DNA from 4 places in the Variovorax sp. V213 genome. Region 1 is predicted to be linked to each of the others. Evidence: predicted binding sites of a transcription regulator. Region 1 holds the regulator's gene; each other region holds the start of a gene.
What was found. The regulator LexA, encoded in region 1, represses DNA repair genes until DNA is damaged. The targets are predictions, from matches to a motif close to ACTGTATNNNNATACAGT.

Region 1 (4,207 bases):
GAAGCCGTCGGACCGGGCCTTGGCGCAGCTTGCCTCGCGGCCCCAGATGACGACCTGCATGCCGAAGGCCTGCCCGTAGCGCGCCACCAGCTGGCCGATGCGGCCATAGCCCCAGATGCAGAGCGTCTTGCCCTTGAGCACCGAACCCAGCCCGAAATTGGGCGGCATCGAGGCCGATTTGAGTCCCGACTGCTGCCACGCTCCGTGCTTGAGGTTGCTGATGTACTGCGGCAGGCGGCGCATGGCCGCCATGATGAGTGCCCAGGTCAGCTCGGCCGGCGCCTGGGGAGAGCCGGTGCCCTCGGCCACCGCCACGCCCCGCTCGGTGCAGGCCGTGACGTCGATATGGCCACCCACGCGCCCGGTCTGCGAAATGAGCTTGAGCTTGGGCAGCTTTTCGATCAGCTGGCGCGAGATGTGGGTGCGCTCCCGTATCAGCACGATCACATCGGCATCCTTCAGGCGAACCGAAAGTTGGCCGATGCCCTTGACCGTATTGGTGTAGACCTTGGCCGCGTACGCGTCCAGCTTGGCGGCGCAGCGCAGCTTGCGCACGGCGTCCTGGTAATCGTCGAGGATCACAATGTTCATGGCGTGCCATTGTGCCTCGCAGCATTGGCATGACGCGCGCGTGAACGTTTGGATACCCGCCCCGGGCCATGGTCACCGGGGCTTGCACGGGTTCAGTGCAGGCGCGTGGCGCGTGGTGCGGTGCTGGCCGCTTCCATGGCCTCGAGCGCGGCCAGCCGGTCGAGTTCGGCGCAGACGTCGGCCATGCGCCCCGAGATCACCATGCGATTGGTGCTGCGCTTTTCGCCCTGGGGCCCGTCGACCACGCGAATGACGCGAAGCGGCCGGGGTGCTTGCGCTGCCTTGGGTGCCGCGGCGCCGTGGGGCCGCGCCGTGCAGGCCGGCCGTACCGCGACGTAGCGCAGTCCTGCGGACGCGCTACCACTATTGTCGCGGTGGCGGAGCCGGCGCGCCGGCAGCAGGCGGCTTGCCAGCGATTGCAGCGGCATCCACAAATCAACGATGGTGAGGAGGGCGATTCCCATGTGAACTCCAAAAAAGTCTGAGGTTGAACACAGGCAGGATTTCTTTGAAGGGACGCAACAGGGTGATGGCGACTTTGCGCCATACGCCCGCCACCTGTTGCGGCCGGATGGGGTGCTGCTTTCGGCAGGCCGCAGGGCCTACATCAGCATGGTGTTGCGGATGAGGCCGACCGCCAAGCCTTCGATCTCGAAGGGTTCGCCAGGCTGGACCACGATGGTCGGGTAGTCGGGGTTCTCGGCGTGCAGCTCGATGACCTGCTTGTTGCGCTTGAGGCGCTTGACCGTGACCTCGTCGCCGAGGCGGGCCACCACGATCTGGCCGTTGCGCGCTTCCTTGGTGGCCTGCACCGCCAGGAGGTCGCCGTCCATGATGCCGGCGTCGCGCATGGACATGCCGCGCACCTTCAACAGGTAGTCGGGCTGGCGCTGGAACAGCGTGTTCTCGACGTAGTAGGTCTGGTCGACATGCTCTTGCGCGAGGATAGGCGAACCCGCCGCGACGCGGCCGATGAGCGGCAGCGCAAGCTGCGCCATGCCGGGCAGCGAAAGGGAAAACTGGTTGTTGCGCGACTCGTTGAGCGAGCGCAGCGCGTCGCCCTTCAGGCGAATGCCGCGCGAGGTGCCGCTGACGAGTTCGATCACGCCCTTGCGCGCCAGCGCCTGCAGGTGCTCCTCGGCGGCATTGGCCGACTTGAAGCCCAGCTCGCTGGCGATTTCGGCCCGCGTGGGCGGAGCACCGGTACGGGCGATGGCGCTCTGGATCAAGTCCAGGATTTGCTGCTGGCGGGCGGTAAGCTTCACGGCGAACTGCATATGTGGTTCCTTGCGGCACTGGCTGAATATCCAGTACCTGTATTTTTAACCAGTTTTTAAAAGTTGGCAAGCATGGTCAATTCCCTTTCGTCCAGCCTGCGTCGCGTTGTGGTGCTGGGCACCGGCGGCACCATCGCGGGCCGCGCCGCCAACGGCGGCGACAACATCGGCTACACCGCAGGGCAAGTGGGCGTGGCAGATTTGCTCGGCGGCGTCGATGCGCCCGATGGCGTGGCGCTCGAAGCCGAGCAGGTGGCGCAGCTCGACAGCAAGGACATGGGCTTCGATGTCTGGCTGCAACTTGCGCAGCGCTGCGCGTTCTGGCTGTCCGAGGCCGACGTGGCGGGCGTGGTGATCACGCATGGCACCGACACCATCGAAGAGACGGCCTACTTTCTCCAGGCGGTGCTTGCACCTGGCAAGCCCGTGGTGCTGACCTGTGCCATGCGCCCCGCGAGCTCTCTTTCGCCCGACGGTCCGCAGAATGTGCGCGATGCCATTGCCGTTGCGGCCACGCCGGGAGCGCAGGGCGTGACGGTGGTCTGCGCGGGCACGGTCCACGGTTCGCTGGATGTGCAGAAAGCGCACACCTATCGCCCGGATGCGTTTTCATCGGGCGATGCAGGCCCGATCGGCTATGTGGAAGAGGGGGCGGTGCGGCTTCTTCGCGACTGGCCGCAATTGCCGGTGAGCGGGGCTTCGAAGATTCCCGTAATGAAGGCAGGCGCCGCAATGCGCTGGCCCAGGGTCGAGATCGTTACCAGCCATGCCGGCGCGAGCGGCGCCATGGTCGACCTGCTGCTGCAGGAGTGCGCAGCCGGCGTGCCCGAGCCGATTCGAGGATTGGTTTTGGCCGCGACCGGCAATGGCACGGTGCACCATGCGCTGGAGGCTGCCGCGCTCCGCGCCCAGGATGCGGGAGTGGCCGTGCTGCGCGCCACGCGCTGCGCGAGCGGGCGCATCCTGCCAAGAGCCGATGATCTTCTGCGGGACGCCGGTGCCCTGACGCCCGTCAAGGCACGCATCGCCTTGATGCTGGAGCTGCTCGAAGCCACTGCCGCCTGATGGCGGCGCGCGTTCAGCTGCTCAGTGCGGCGAGGGCGCGCTGGGTGATCTCTTCGACCGTGCCGACGCCCTTGATGGCGCGGTACTTCGGCGCTGCGGCCGGATCGGCCTTGGCCCAGGCCGAGTAGTAGTCGACCAGCGGACGCGTCTGCTGGCTGTAGACCTCGAGCCGCTTGCGCACGGTTTCTTCCTCGTCGTCCTTGCGTTGGATCAGGTCTTCGCCCGTGACGTCGTCCTTGCCTTCCACCTTCGGCGGGTTGAACTTCACGTGGTAGGTGCGGCCCGATGCCGGGTGCGAGCGCCGGCCGCTCATGCGTTCGACGATGTCGCCGAACGGCACGTCGATTTCGAGCACGTAGTCGAGCTTGACGCCGGCTGCCTTCATGGCGTCGGCCTGCGGAATGGTGCGCGGGAAGCCGTCGAAGAGGAACCCATCGGCGCAATCGGGTTGCGCGATGCGTTCCTTCACGAGATTGATGATCAGGTCGTCGCTCACCAGGCCGCCCGATTCCATGACGGCCTTGGCCTGTTGTCCGAGCGGTGTACCGGCCTTGACGGCGGCGCGCAGCATGTCGCCGGTCGAAATCTGAGGAATGCCGTACTTCTGGCAGATGAAAGCCGCTTGCGTGCCTTTGCCCGCCCCGGGCGCGCCCAGCAAAATTAGTCTCATGGTGTCCTCGGACGGTTCTTAGATCTTGTGTCGCGCCCAGCGCCGGCCCAAGAGCCGTACAAGGCGGAATTGCGTCGAGGATAGCATGCGTAAGCGTGAAGAATTCCCGTTAATCGCCACGGGCGTGAATGCGCCTCAGGGTGCCGGCCGGGCTGCAAAGACTGCGCGCACGCGGGCGAGGTCTTCCGGGGTGTCGATGCCCGGGCCGGGAGCGGCCTGGCTGACATGCACGGCGATGCGATGACCATGCCACAGCGCGCGCAATTGTTCGAGCGCTTCGGTGGCCTCGATGGGGGCGGACGCGAGCGAAGGAAACTTGCGCACGAAACCGGCGCGGTATCCGTAGATGCCGATATGGCGCAGCGGCGCAGGCGAGGGCAGCACGCCCGGCGGCGCACCACCGGCGGAGCCGTCGCGCCACCACGGAATGGGTGCGCGGCTGAAGTAGAGCGCGTTGCCCTGTGCGTCGAGCACGGCCTTCACCACGTTCGGGTTCAGGAAGTCGTCGAGCGAATCGATTTCGTGGGCCGCCGTGCTCATGGCGGCTTCCGGGTGAGCCACCAGCGCAGAGGCCACCGCATCGATCAGGGCGGGGTCGATCAGC
Region 2 (4,207 bases), 2.6 Mb from region 1:
AAGCAGGCTGACCGCGATGCGCTCTACAAGAAGGCGCAAGTCATCTTCAAGGAGCAGGCGCCGTGGTTCACCATCGCGCATGCGGTGCAGCTGAAGCCGGTGCGCAAGGAGGTCGTCGACTTCAAGCTCAGTCCGTTCGGCCGCCACACCTTCTATGGCGTCGACATCAAGTAGCCGATGAGTGAAGCACCGGTCGCCATCGTCTCTGCAATGCACGAGGAGCTCAGCGCGCTCCTCGCGCAGATGCCGGACGAACAACGCGTGCGCGTCGCGGGGCGCGACTTCTGGGTCGGCCATCTGCACGGCCAACCGGTGGTCGCGGTGCTTTCGCGCATCGGAAAGGTCGCGGCGGCGGTGACGGCCACGGTGCTGCTCGAACGCTTCGGCGTGCGGGCCATCGTGTTCACCGGCGTTGCGGGCGGGCTCGCGCCGGGCGTGAGTGTCGGCGACGTGGTGGTCGCGTCGGAACTGCTGCAGCACGACCTCGATGCTTCGCCGATCTTTCCGAAGTACGAAGTGCCGCTGATGGGTCTTTCGCGCTTCGCGGCCGACACTGCGATCGGTGATGCATTGGCGGCCGTTGCCGAAGAGACGCTGCGCGATCCGGTGGCGTTGCTGGGGCAGAAGGCCGTCGATGAGTTCGGCCTCCGGTCGCCGAAGGTGCATCGGGGCTTGCTGGTGAGCGGCGATCGCTTCGTCTCGACGGCGGCCGAAAGCGATGCCTTGCGGCGCAATCTGCCCGATGCGCTCGCGGTCGAGATGGAGGGCGCGGCGGTGGCGCAGGTGTGCCACGACTACGGCGTGCCCTTTGCGGCGATGCGGACCATCTCGGACCGGGCCGACGATGCCGCGCATGGCGACTTCGCGCGCTTCGTCGTCGAGGTGGCGAGCCGCTACAGCCTGGCTTTGGTCGATGCGTGGCTGGCCACGCTGCCTTCTTCCGAAACGCCTGCTGCTACTTGAGCCAGCCGCGCCGGCGGAAGTACCACATCGGCACCAGCGCGCTCGCCGCCATCAGCGCCAGCGCATACGGATAGCCCAGCGACCAGTCGAGCTCGGGCATGAGCTTGAAGTTCATGCCGTAGATGCTCGCGATCAGCGTGGGCGGCAGCAGCGCCACGCTGGCCACCGAGAAGATCTTGATGGTCTTGTTCTGGTTGATGTTGATGAAACCGACGGTCGCATCCATCAGGAAGTTGATCTTGTCGAACAGGAAAGCCGTGTGGTTGTCCAGCGATTCGATGTCGCGCAGGATCTGCCGCGCCTCCTCGAACTGCTCGGCGTTGAGCATGCGGCTGCGCATCATGAAGCTCACCGCGCGGCGCGTGTCCATCACGTTGCGGCGGATGCGGCCGTTCAAGTCTTCCTGGCGCGCGATCGCCGCCAGCACTTCGCCGGCCAGTTCGTCGCTGACGTTGCCTTCGAGCACCTTCTTGCCGGCAACTTCGAGTTCGTCGTAGATGTTCTCGAGCGTGTCGGCGGAGTATTCGGCGTCGGCATCGAACAGCTTGAGCAGCACTTCCTTCGCGTCCTCGATGAGTCCCGGCGCGCGGCGCGCGCGCATGCGCAGCAGGCGGAACACGGGCACGTCTTCATCGTGGATCGAGAACAGCACGCCGCGGCTGCGCAGTTCGGTGTTGTGCTGGTTCAGGATGAACGCCACGCGCACCGAACGCGGGTCTTCGTCGTCGTCGATCAGGAAGTCGGAGCGGATGTGCAGCTCGCCGTTGTCTTCTTCATAGAAGCGGGCCGACTCCTCGATGTCCTCGTCCATCGCGTCTTCGGGAATCGAGAGGCCGTAGTACTGCTTGATCCAGCGCTTCTCTTCGAGGGTGGGCGATTCGAGGTCGACCCAGATCGGCTGGAACTTGGAAAGCTCCTCGAGCGCTTCGATCTCTTCCTGGACGAGGCGGCCGTTGGCGAGCGTAAAGATATTGAGCATGGGCTCACTCCCGTGAAATGGCTGAGGCGATGGGGCGAGGGAAGGGGCGCTTTCAATTCCCGGCCCCGCGCAGGCAAGGCGTCAGAGGGGAGTTGAAAGCTGCCGAGACGGGGCGGTTTCCAAGGTGCGGTCTCCAGTTGCAGCGAGGCGCGATTATGTCATCGGCCATGTGACGGGAGGCTGCCGATCTGGATGGACATACAGTAAAGTTGCGGCCATGCAGACCGCTGCGCTCCCCGTTCTTTCCGCCCCCGGTGCCACCCAGGCCGAGCGCCTGTCCGCGGCGCTCTGCGCGCTCAACGACGAGCAGCGCGCTGCGGTCGAACACGGCGTGGGCTCGGTCACCGGGTGTGACGAGCGCCCGCTGCTGGTGATTGCCGGCGCGGGCTCCGGCAAGACCAGCACGCTGGCACACAGGGTGGCGCACCTGATTGCCGGCGGCGTCGATCCGCAGCGCCTGCTGCTCCTGACCTTCTCGCGCCGCGCGGCGCTTGAAATGGAGCGCCGCGCGGGCCAGGTGCTGGCGCGCGTCCTCGGGCTCAAATCAGAAAAGCCGCCCGCGTTGCCATGGGCCGGCACCTTCCACGGCATCGGGGCGCGCCTGCTGCGCGAGTACGCCGCGCAAATCGGCCTCGACGACCACTTCACGATCCACGACCGCGGCGACGGCGAGGACCTGATGGGCCTGGTGCGGCATGAACTCGGCCTGTCGTCGAGCGTGAACCGGTTTCCGCGCAAGGGCACCTGCCTCGCGATCTACTCGCGCTGCGTCAACACGCGCGCGCCGCTCGCCGATGTGCTTGCCGAAGCTTTTCCCTGGTGTGCCGAGTGGGAGGCCGAGCTCAAGCGCCTGTTCGGTGCCTACGTGGAGGCCAAGCAGCAGCAGAACGTGCTCGACTACGATGACCTGCTGCTCTATTGGGCCGGCATGGTGGCCGAGCCAGCGCTCGCCGAACTGGTCGGCGCGCGCTTCGACCACGTGCTGGTCGACGAGTACCAGGACACCAACCTGCTCCAGGCTTCGATTCTTCTCGCGCTCAAGCCTGACGGCCGCGGCGTGACGGTGGTGGGCGACGATGCGCAGTCGATTTACTCGTTTCGTGGCGCAACGGTGCGTAACATTCTCGACTTTCCGTTGCAGTTTTCGCAGGCCGCGCGGGTGGTCACGCTGGAGCGCAACTACCGCTCGACGCAGCCGATCCTCGACGTCTCGAACCGGGTCATCGCACAGGCCGCCGAGCGGCATGCCAAGACCCTCTGGACTGACAAGCCCTCGGCGGGCAGGCCGCAACTGGTGCTGGTGCCCGATGAGGCGCAGCAGGCGGTCTGGGTGGCTGACAAGGTGCTGGCGCACCGCGAGGGCGGGCTGGCGCTCAAGTCGCAGGCGGTGCTGTTTCGCGCTTCCACGCACAGTGCGCCGCTCGAACTCGAGCTGGCCCGCCGCAACATCCCGTTCGTGAAATACGGCGGCCTCAAGTTCCTCGAGGCCTCGCATGTGAAGGACCTGCTCGCGGTGCTGCGCTTCGCCGAAAACCCGCGCGGGCGCATGGCTGGGTTTCGCGTCACGCAGCTCATCCCGGGCATTGGCCCCGCCACGGGCGCGCGTCTGCTCGATGCCATGGACCAGGCGGCCGACCCGGTGGCGGCGGTGCGCGAGTTCGTGCCGCCCTCGGCCGCGCGCGCGGAATGGGCGGTGTTTGCCGAGGCCTACGCGGCACTGTGCGCGCCCGGGCTCGCATGGCCGGCCGACGTGGAGCTGGCCGTGCGCTGGTACCTGCCGCATCTGGACCGGCTCTACGACGACCCCTCCGGCGTGCGGCGAGGCGACGTCGAGCAGCTGGCGCGGCTGGCGTCGGGCTACGCCTCGCGCGAGCGCTTCCTGACCGAGCTCACGCTCGATCCGCCTGAAGCCACCAGCGATCGGCCGGGCCCGCCCTCGCTCGACGAGGACTACCTCATCCTCTCCACCATCCACTCGGCCAAGGGGCAGGAATGGAACTCCGTGCATGTGCTCAACGTGGTCGACGGCTGCCTGCCGGCCGACGTGGCGCAGGGCGCGCACGAGCTCGAAGAGGAAAGGCGGCTGCTCTATGTGGCGATGACCCGCGCGCGCGACCATCTGCACCTGCTGGTGCCGCAGCGCTTCTACGTGACGCAGCAGGCCGTGCGGGGAGACCGGCACCTCTACGCCAACCGCACGCGCTTCATCACCGAGGCGGATCTTGCGGGCTTCGAACAGCAGACCTGGCCCGCACCGCCCGCGCG
Region 3 (4,207 bases), 2.2 Mb from region 1:
CTCGAAGGCCGCATCGTCCATGTGCGGCTGGCGCAGCAGCGTGAACTGCAGCTCGCAGATGCCCGGCGCGATGCCGATCACGCGGAACGGCAGATAGATTTCGGGCACGCCTTCGGGCGCCACCCAGTGGTCGAGCACGCCGAATTCGTTGGCGGGTGCGAAGCGCAGGCGGGCTTCGCCGTCCGGCGTGGTGGCCACCCAATGATCGCCATGCGGGACCAAGGCGCTCTTGGCCAGGCCGCTGGCCCAGTCGGGCAGCCGCGCCGGGTCGGAAGCCAGCGCATAGGCGCGGCGCCAGTCGCAAGCCACGCGCTGCGTGACGACGCGGGACTGCACGGCACCTTCATTCGCTTGATTCGTCGTTGTCGGCATCGAAATCGCTCCTGAGTACCTTGGCCACCACGGCGCCCGAAAAGCCGCGCGCCAGCAGAAACCGCGTTTGCCTGGCGCGCTCCTTCGCATCGGCGGGCGGCGCGTCGAAACGGCGGCGCCAGAGGGCCGTGGCACGCTCCACTTCGGTATCTTGCAGGCTGGCCACGGCCGCCGCAATGGCGTCCGGCGCGATGCCCTTGGCCTGCAGCTCCTGCCGCACCCGCAAGGCGCCCGAGCGGGCGGCGCGCTGGTTCAGCACCGAGGCCACCACGCGCGGTTCGCTGATGAAATCCTTGGCGGCCAGCTCGTCGAGCGCGCGGGCCAGCGTGCCGGGTTCTTCTTCGTGCCTGGCCAGCTTGCGCTCCAGTTCCGCGCGCGAATGTTCGCGCTGGCTCAGGAGCCGCAATGCGCGGCCTTTGAGGGAGGGGGCACCGAAAGCCATGCCTGGTGGTCGCTCGCGCGGCCCCGCAGGAGGCCGCGCTGTACTTGCTTACTCGCCCTTGTCGGCCTTCTCTGTCTTGGCCGCCTTCGCGGGCTTCTCGGCTTTTTCGGTCGCGGGCGTATCGGCATCGGCCGCCAGCAGCGGAATGCCCAGCGACTCGCGCACCTTGTTCTCGATTTCGCGCGACAGCTCGGGGTTCTCGCGCAGGAATTCGCGGGCGTTGTCGCGGCCCTGGCCGATCTTTTCGCCGTTGTAGGCATACCAGGCTCCCGACTTGTCGAGGATCTTGGCGGTCACGCCCATGTCGATGATTTCGCCTTCGCGGCTGATGCCCTCGCCGAACAGGATGTCGAACTCGGCCGTCTTGAACGGAGGGCTGACCTTGTTCTTCACCACCTTGACCTTGGTTTCGTTGCCGATGGCCTCGTCGCCCTTCTTGATGGTGCCGATGCGGCGGATGTCCAGGCGCACCGAGGCGTAGAACTTCAGCGCATTGCCGCCGGTGGTGGTTTCGGGCGAGCCGAACATCACGCCGATCTTCATGCGGATCTGGTTGATGAAGATGACCATGCAGTTGGTCTTCTTGATGGTGGCGGTGAGCTTGCGCAGCGCCTGGCTCATCAGGCGGGCCTGCAGGCCAGGCAGCGAGTCGCCCATTTCGCCTTCGATTTCGGCCTTGGGCGTGAGGGCGGCGACCGAGTCGATGACGATCAGGTCGACGGCGCCCGAGCGCACCAGCGAGTCGACGATTTCGAGCGCCTGCTCGCCGGTGTCGGGCTGGCTGATCAGCAGGTCGGACAGGTTCACGCCGAGCTTCTGGGCGTACTGCACGTCGAGCGCATGCTCGGCGTCGACGAAGGCGCAGGTGCCGGCCTGCTTCTGCATGGCGGCGATGACCTGCAGCGTGAGCGTGGTCTTGCCCGAGGATTCCGGGCCGTAGATTTCGATGACGCGGCCGCGCGGCAGGCCGCCGACGCCCAGCGCGATGTCCAGGCCCAGCGAGCCGGTGGAGACCACCTGGATGTCCTCGAGCGCCTCGCCTTCGCCGAGCCGCATGATCGTGCCCTTGCCGAACTGCTTTTCGATCTGGGCCAACGCGGCCTGCAGGGCCTTGGCCTTTTCACTGTTGGCGACCGAGATGCTTGCGCCCTTGACGACTGCGTCCATGTGGAAATCTCCTTGAAAATCAACGGTTTGTGTCTGACTGCCATCCATCTGCTTTTAATCACAGGCTGGATGCTTGAACAGTAGTGTAGGGGTTGATTGATCTGAGTAAACCCATTTTTTGGTCAGTTTGCTTTACTATTTGGCGAATGGCCGACACCGCTTTTCCGACCGATCCCGACGCCTGGCGGCAAACCCATCTGGGCCGCCTGCTGGGCCACGCGATGCGCCGCTTCGACGAGCGGGTGCTCGAACTCATGGCGCACGACATCGACGTGCCACTGGCGCTGTCGAACCTTGCCGCCCGGGCCCAGGTAAGCGCCGCGCACGTCCACATCACGCGGCACCTGGCGCGCGAGGGTTCGCGCCTGACCGAGATGGCCGAGCGCGCCGGCATGACCAAGCAGGCCATGGGGGCGCTGGTGGACCAGTGCGAGGCCTGGGGCCTGGTCACGCGCGGGGCGGACCCGCTCGATGCGCGGGCGCGGCGGGTGCTTTTCACCGCCGATGGGCTGGCGTGGCTCGATGCCTTCCGCAGCGCGGTGACGCAGGCCGAGCGCGAATTCCGCGCCAGCGTCGGCAATGACGTGGCCACCGTGGTAACCATCGGCCTGGAAGCGTACACAGAGGGCTAGACTCGGCCGGGAGAGACATATGTGAACGTGGCGCCAGCGCGGCGCCCGAACGGCCGGAGGTGGCTCATGCGGATTCTGATTGCCGAAGACGACCAGGTGCTGGCCGATGCCCTGCTGCGCAGCCTGCGCACCTCGGGCGCGGCGGTCGACCACGTGGCGAACGGCTCGCAGGCCGATGCCGCGCTCATGACGCACAGCGAGTTCGACTTGCTGATCCTCGACCTCGGGTTGCCCAACCTCCATGGCATCGAGATCCTGAAGCGCCTGCGCGCACGCGGCTCGCAGCTGCCGGTGCTGGTGCTCACCGCGGCCGACAGCGTGGAAGAACGCGTCAAGGGCCTGGACCATGGCGCCGACGACTACATGGCCAAGCCCTTCAGCCTGCAGGAACTCGAGGCGCGCGTGCGGGCGCTGACCCGGCGCGGCATGGGTGCCACCAGCAACACGATCAAGCACGGCCCGCTGGTGTACGACCAGGCCGGCCGCGTGGCCACCATCGACGGCAAGATGGTCGAGCTCTCGGCGCGCGAACTCGGCCTGCTGGAAGTCCTGCTGCAGCGCGCCGGCCGCCTGGTCAGCAAGGACCAGCTGGTAGAGCGCCTGTGCGAATGGGGCGAGGAAGTGAGCCTGAACGCGATCGAGGTCTACATCCACCGCCTGCGCAAGAAGATCGAGAAGGGGCCGGTGCGCATCGCGACCGTTCGCGGCCTCGGCTACTGCCTGGAAAAAATCCAGCAATGATGCCCGGGCGTGCCCGGGGGCTTGGGAGACCGTAAGCCTTGAAACTGTTTCAGCGCGCCCAGCGCTCCCTGTTCGGCGAGATCCTCGACTGGATGCTCACGCCGCTGCTGCTGCTGGTGCCGGTGAGCATCGGCGTCACGTGGCTGGTGGCACAGGGCATTGCCAACGCGCCCTTCGATCGCGCGCTCGAATACAACGCGCAGACACTGGCGCGGCTGGTCACGGTGCAGCAGGGGCAGACGCAGTTCGTGCTGCCGCAGCCGGCGCGCGAGATCCTGCGGGCGGACGGCGCCGACCGCGTCTACTACCAGCTGCTCGACAGCCACGGCAAGCTGCTCAGCGGCGAGCCCGACGTGCCCCATCCCAACACCGACGAGCCGCCGGTCACGGGCGTGGTCCTGCTTCGCAACGGCGAAATGCGCGGCAAGCAGGTTCGCGTGGCCTCGCTCTGGCTGGCCGACGGCAACGACGAATCGGCCCCGGCCCTGCTGCAGGTGGCCGAGACGCGCGAGAAGCAGTCGGTGCTGGCCACCGAAATCATCAAGGGCGTGCTGCTGCCTCAGTTCGCCATCCTGCCGCTGGCCGTGCTGCTGATCTGGCTGGCGCTGGTGCGCGGCATCAAGCCGCTGTCAGTGGTGGAGGCGCGCATCCGCGAGCGGCGCCCGGGCGACCTGAGCCCGCTCGACGAATCGTCGGTGCCGCTCGAGGTGGTGCCGCTGGTGTCCTCGGTCAACGAGCTGCTCGACAAGCTCAACGATTCGATCCACACGCAAAAGCGCTTCCTGGCCGACGCTGCGCACCAGCTCAAGACGCCGCTCGCGGGCCTGCGCATGCAGGCCGACCTGGCCCAGCG
Region 4 (4,207 bases), 540 kb from region 1:
CCTGCTCGACCGCGACGCGGATGATTTCGCAATGCTCTTCCACGTCGACCGTGGGCGATTCGCCGGTGGTGCCGACCACGCCGAGGCAGTCGGTGCCTTCGTCGATGTGCCAATCGATCAGCCGGCGCAGGGCGGGATAGTCGACACTGCCGTCGTCGTGCATCGGCGTGACGAGAGCGACGATGCTGCCTGTCAGTTGCTCCAAGGGGGAATCTCTCTGTCGGTGGACGAAAGCGCCGATTCTACTTACTCCGTGGTCGGGGGAAACCGGCCCCCCGGTGGGGTCAGTTTCCCCGCAGCGGATGGCGTGCAGGCTGGCCCGAACCGGCCTCGCCGGCACGGACGGCCGCAATGCGCTGAACGAAGCGCGGCGGCTCGGCAAGAAAGCCGTCTTCATAGGCCACCACGCGCAGTTCCCGGCAGGCGGCCAGCAGTTCGCCGGGCTGCAGGAGGAAGTCCGGGCGCGAGGGCTTGCCCACGCTTTCGTTTCCGGCGGCAAAGGTCTCGTAGAGCAGCACGCCACCCGGCGCGACTGCGGCCACGATGTCCGCCATGCGCGGCCGCCACAGGTAGTTGGTCACGACCACCGCGCCGAAAGCCTCGCCGGCGAAAGGCCAGGGGCCGGACTCGATGTCGGCGGTCAGGGTATGGCCGAAGGCACTTGCGGCCTGGGTGGCTTCCGGTGAGCGATCGACGCCGGTGACCGCATGCCCGCGCCCCGCGAACCATTGCATGTGCCGTCCCTGGCCGCAGGCCACGTCGAGCACGGTGGCGCCGGGCGCGAGCAGGTGCGACCACTTCACGATCCATTCCGAGGGTGCCAGCCCGGCGTGCGGGTTTGCCATGTCTTTCATGGCGATCAGAAGCAGGACCAGACCTGGTCGACCAGCGTCACGAGAAAACCCGGCTGAACGTAGAGCGCGAAAACCCCGCCCAGCGCCGCCAGCGCGCCGGCCAGCCAGCCGGCATGCACGAGGCGATGGCGCAACTGCGCAGTCATATGGGTTGCCATTCTCCGCCGTCAGCCGGGCACGACGGCCGGCCGGACGCCGCGCCCGATGGCGCCTTCCTTGACCGGCAGGTTGATCAGCGCCGCGAACACGCCCAGGGCAATCGCGATGTACCAGACGATGTCGTAGCTGCCCGTGGTGTCGTACAGGTAGCCGCCGAGCCAGACGCCGATGAACGATCCGACCTGGTGGCTCAGGAACACAAAGCCGCTGAGCATCGACAAATGGGCGACCCCGAAGATGCCCGCGATGATCGCGTTGGTGGCGGGCACGGTCGAAAGCCAGAGAAAGCCCATGGCCGCAGAGAACACATACACACTGAGCGGCGAGATCGGCACCAGCAGAAACAGCACGATCGAGACCGCCCGCGCAAGGTAGATGGCCGCCAGGATCTTGCGCTTGGCCAGCTTCTGCCCCAGCAGCCCGACCGTGTAGGTGCCGAACACGTTGAAAAGCCCGATCAGCGCCAGCGCGTAGCCCGCCACGTCGGCCGCCAGGCGCTGGTCGCGCAGGTAGGTCGGCATGTGGATGCCGATGAACGCAAGCTGGAAGCCGCAGACGAAGTAGCCGGCCATCAGCAGGCCGAAGCTCGGGTAGCGGAAGGCCTCGCCCACAGCCTGCAGCACGGATTGCTCGCGGTGTCCGGCCAGCGCCCCGCGCTGCGGTTCGCGCAGGCCGAAGGCCAGCGGCACGATCACCAGCGCCAGCACCGCCACCACCGCCAGCGCGGTCTGCCAGCCCAGGTGGCCGATCAAGCGGCCCTCGATGGGCGCCATCAGGAACTGGCCGAACGAGCCGGCCGCCGCCGCCACGCCCATGGCCCACGAGCGCCGCTCGGCCGGAATCTGGCGCCCGATCACGCCGTAGACGACCGCATAGGTCGTGCCCGCCTGCGCCGCGCCGATCAGCACGCCGGCGCTGAGCGTGAACAGCAGCGGCGTGGGCGAATACGCCATGCCCAGCAGGCCCAGCGCATAGAACGCCGTGCCCGCGACCAGGACCCGGAAGGCGCCGAAGCGGTCGGCCACCATGCCCGCGAACACGCCGAAGATGCCCCACGACAGATTCTGCACGGCCAGCGCGAACGAGAAGGTCTGGCGCGTCCAGTCCTGCGCCTGCGTGATCGGCTGCAGCCAGAGGCCAAAGCCGTGTCGGATGCCCATCGAAAGCGTGACGATCATGGCGCCGCAGATCAGCACCTGCTTGATCGAGAGAGTGGGAGCGGAGGCTTGCATGGCGTCGAATGTAGCGACTTGCGTCCTCTGGCAGGCGGAGGGGCGTCGCGTCATTGATGATTTATAGCCACGGCTTTGATGCGCCCCGGGCATCAAAGCAGACCGGCACCGTGAACGCCTCGAAATTCGACGGCATGAAGGAGCGGCCGGGCGATGTTCCTGTATGGGTATCCAGTCATTTCGGTTCGACTGACTACAATCCGCCCCCATGGCGACTCCCCCCAAGACTCCCCCCAGTTCATCGTCCGCGTCCTCCGGGTACTCGGAAGGTTCCATCCGCGTGCTCAAGGGCCTCGAGCCCGTGAAGCAGCGCCCGGGCATGTACACCCGGACCGACAACCCCCTGCACATCATCCAGGAAGTGCTCGACAACGCCGCCGACGAGGCGCTGGCGGGCTACGGCAAGAAGATCAAGGTCACGCTGCACGCCGACAACTCGGTCAGCATCGAAGACGACGGCCGCGGCATTCCGTTCGGCCTGCACCCCGAAGAAAAGGCCCCGGTGGTCGAGCTGGTGTTCACCCGCCTGCACGCGGGCGGCAAGTTCGACAAGGGCTCGGGCGGCGCCTACAGCTTCTCGGGCGGCCTGCACGGCGTGGGCGTGTCGGTGACCAATGCGCTTTCCAAGCGGCTTGAAGTCGTCTCGCACCGCGAAGGCTCCGTGGCCAGGCTGGCCTTCAGCGCCGGCGACGTGGTCGAGGCGCTCGAAATCCGCAAGCTCGAAGCCGGCGAGCGCCGCCAGGGCACCACGGTGCGCGCCTGGCCCGACGCCAAGTACTTCGAGACCGCCGCATTGCCGATGGGCGAGCTCACGCACCTGCTGCGCAGCAAGGCCGTGCTGATGCCCGGCGTGAGCGTCACGCTCACTGTCGAGAAGACCAAGGAAACGCAGCAGTGGCTCTACAAGGGCGGCCTGAGCGACTACCTGATGCAGACGCTCAACGGCGACCCGGTGATCCCGCTGTTCGAAGGCAGCGGCCATGCCGACAAGAACGCGGACAACTTCGCCGAAGGCGAGGGCGCCGACTGGTGCGTGGCCTTCACCGAAGACGGCCAGCCGGTGCGCGAGAGCTACGTCAACCTGATTCCCACCAGCGCCGGCGGCACGCACGAAAGCGGCCTGCGCGACGGCCTCTTCACGGCGGTGAAGGGCTTCATCGAGCTGCATTCGCTGCTGCCCAAGGGCGTGAAGCTGTTGCCCGAAGACGTGTTCGCGCGCGCCTCGTATGTGCTGAGTGCCAAGGTGCTCGACCCGCAGTTCCAGGGCCAGATCAAGGAACGGCTCAACTCGCGCGATGCGGTGCGGCTGGTGTCGAGCTTCGTGCGCCCCGCGCTCGAGCTGTGGCTCAACCAGCACGTCGACTACGGCAGGAAGCTCGCCGAACTGGCGATCAAGGCCGCCCAGACGCGCCAGCGCGCCGGCCAGAAGGTCGAGAAGCGCAAGGGCTCCGGCGTGGCCGTGCTGCCGGGCAAGCTGACCGATTGCGAGAGCAAGGACATCAGCCACAACGAAGTCTTCCTGGTCGAGGGCGACTCGGCCGGCGGCAGCGCCAAGATGGGCCGCGACAAGGAAAGCCAGGCCATCCTGCCGCTGCGCGGCAAGGTGCTGAACACCTGGGAAGTCGAGCGCGACCGGCTCTTTGCCAACACCGAAATCCACGACATCTCGGTGGCCGTGGGCGTCGATCCGCACGGCCCCAGCGACTCGCCCGACATGAGCGGCCTGCGCTACGGCAAGATCTGCATCCTTTCCGATGCCGACGTGGACGGCTCGCACATCCAGGTGCTGCTGCTCACGCTGTTCTTCCGGCACTTTCCGAAACTCATCGAAGCCGGCCATGTGTATGTCGCAAAGCCGCCACTCTTTCGCGTCGACGCCCCGGCGCGCGGCAAGAAGCCGGCCTCCAAGGTCTATGCGCTCGACGAGGGCGAATTGACCGCCACGCTCGACAAATTGCGCAA

Region 2: ACAM55_RS22500 (ATP-dependent helicase) is a predicted target of LexA. The motif match lies at 2,130-2,147, and genes of this name have one in related genera.
Region 3: recA (recombinase RecA) is a predicted target of LexA. The motif match lies at 2,046-2,063, and genes of this name have one in related genera.
Region 4: ACAM55_RS08010 (DNA topoisomerase IV subunit B) is a predicted target of LexA. The motif match lies at 2,404-2,421, and genes of this name have one in related genera.

The regions. Positions count from the first base shown of each region.
Region 1 is NZ_AP028664.1:2,191,986-2,196,192, forward strand. It holds gene ACAM55_RS10425 (D-2-hydroxyacid dehydrogenase family protein) at 1-591, opposite strand, end outside; gene ACAM55_RS10430 (hypothetical protein) at 684-1,055, opposite strand; gene lexA (transcriptional repressor LexA) at 1,194-1,868, opposite strand; gene ACAM55_RS10440 (asparaginase) at 1,941-2,933, shown strand; gene adk (adenylate kinase) at 2,947-3,603, opposite strand; gene kdsB (3-deoxy-manno-octulosonate cytidylyltransferase) at 3,739-4,207, opposite strand, start outside.
Region 2 is NZ_AP028664.1:4,761,153-4,765,359, reverse strand. It holds gene ACAM55_RS22515 (ABC transporter substrate-binding protein) at 1-174, shown strand, start outside; gene ACAM55_RS22510 (5'-methylthioadenosine/adenosylhomocysteine nucleosidase) at 178-963, shown strand; gene corA (magnesium/cobalt transporter CorA) at 956-1,942, opposite strand; gene ACAM55_RS22500 (ATP-dependent helicase) at 2,160-4,207, shown strand, end outside.
Region 3 is NZ_AP028664.1:5,283,031-5,287,237, reverse strand. It holds gene ACAM55_RS24970 (SRPBCC family protein) at 1-336, opposite strand, end outside; gene recX (recombination regulator RecX) at 344-814, opposite strand; gene recA (recombinase RecA) at 863-1,981, opposite strand; gene ACAM55_RS24955 (MarR family winged helix-turn-helix transcriptional regulator) at 2,128-2,613, shown strand; gene ACAM55_RS24950 (response regulator transcription factor) at 2,680-3,354, shown strand; gene ACAM55_RS24945 (sensor histidine kinase N-terminal domain-containing protein) at 3,393-4,207, shown strand, end outside.
Region 4 is NZ_AP028664.1:1,651,615-1,655,821, forward strand. It holds gene dapA (4-hydroxy-tetrahydrodipicolinate synthase) at 1-163, opposite strand, end outside; gene ACAM55_RS07995 (class I SAM-dependent methyltransferase) at 285-854, opposite strand; gene ACAM55_RS08000 (hypothetical protein) at 860-1,000, opposite strand; gene ACAM55_RS08005 (MFS transporter) at 1,022-2,245, opposite strand; gene ACAM55_RS08010 (DNA topoisomerase IV subunit B) at 2,454-4,207, shown strand, end outside.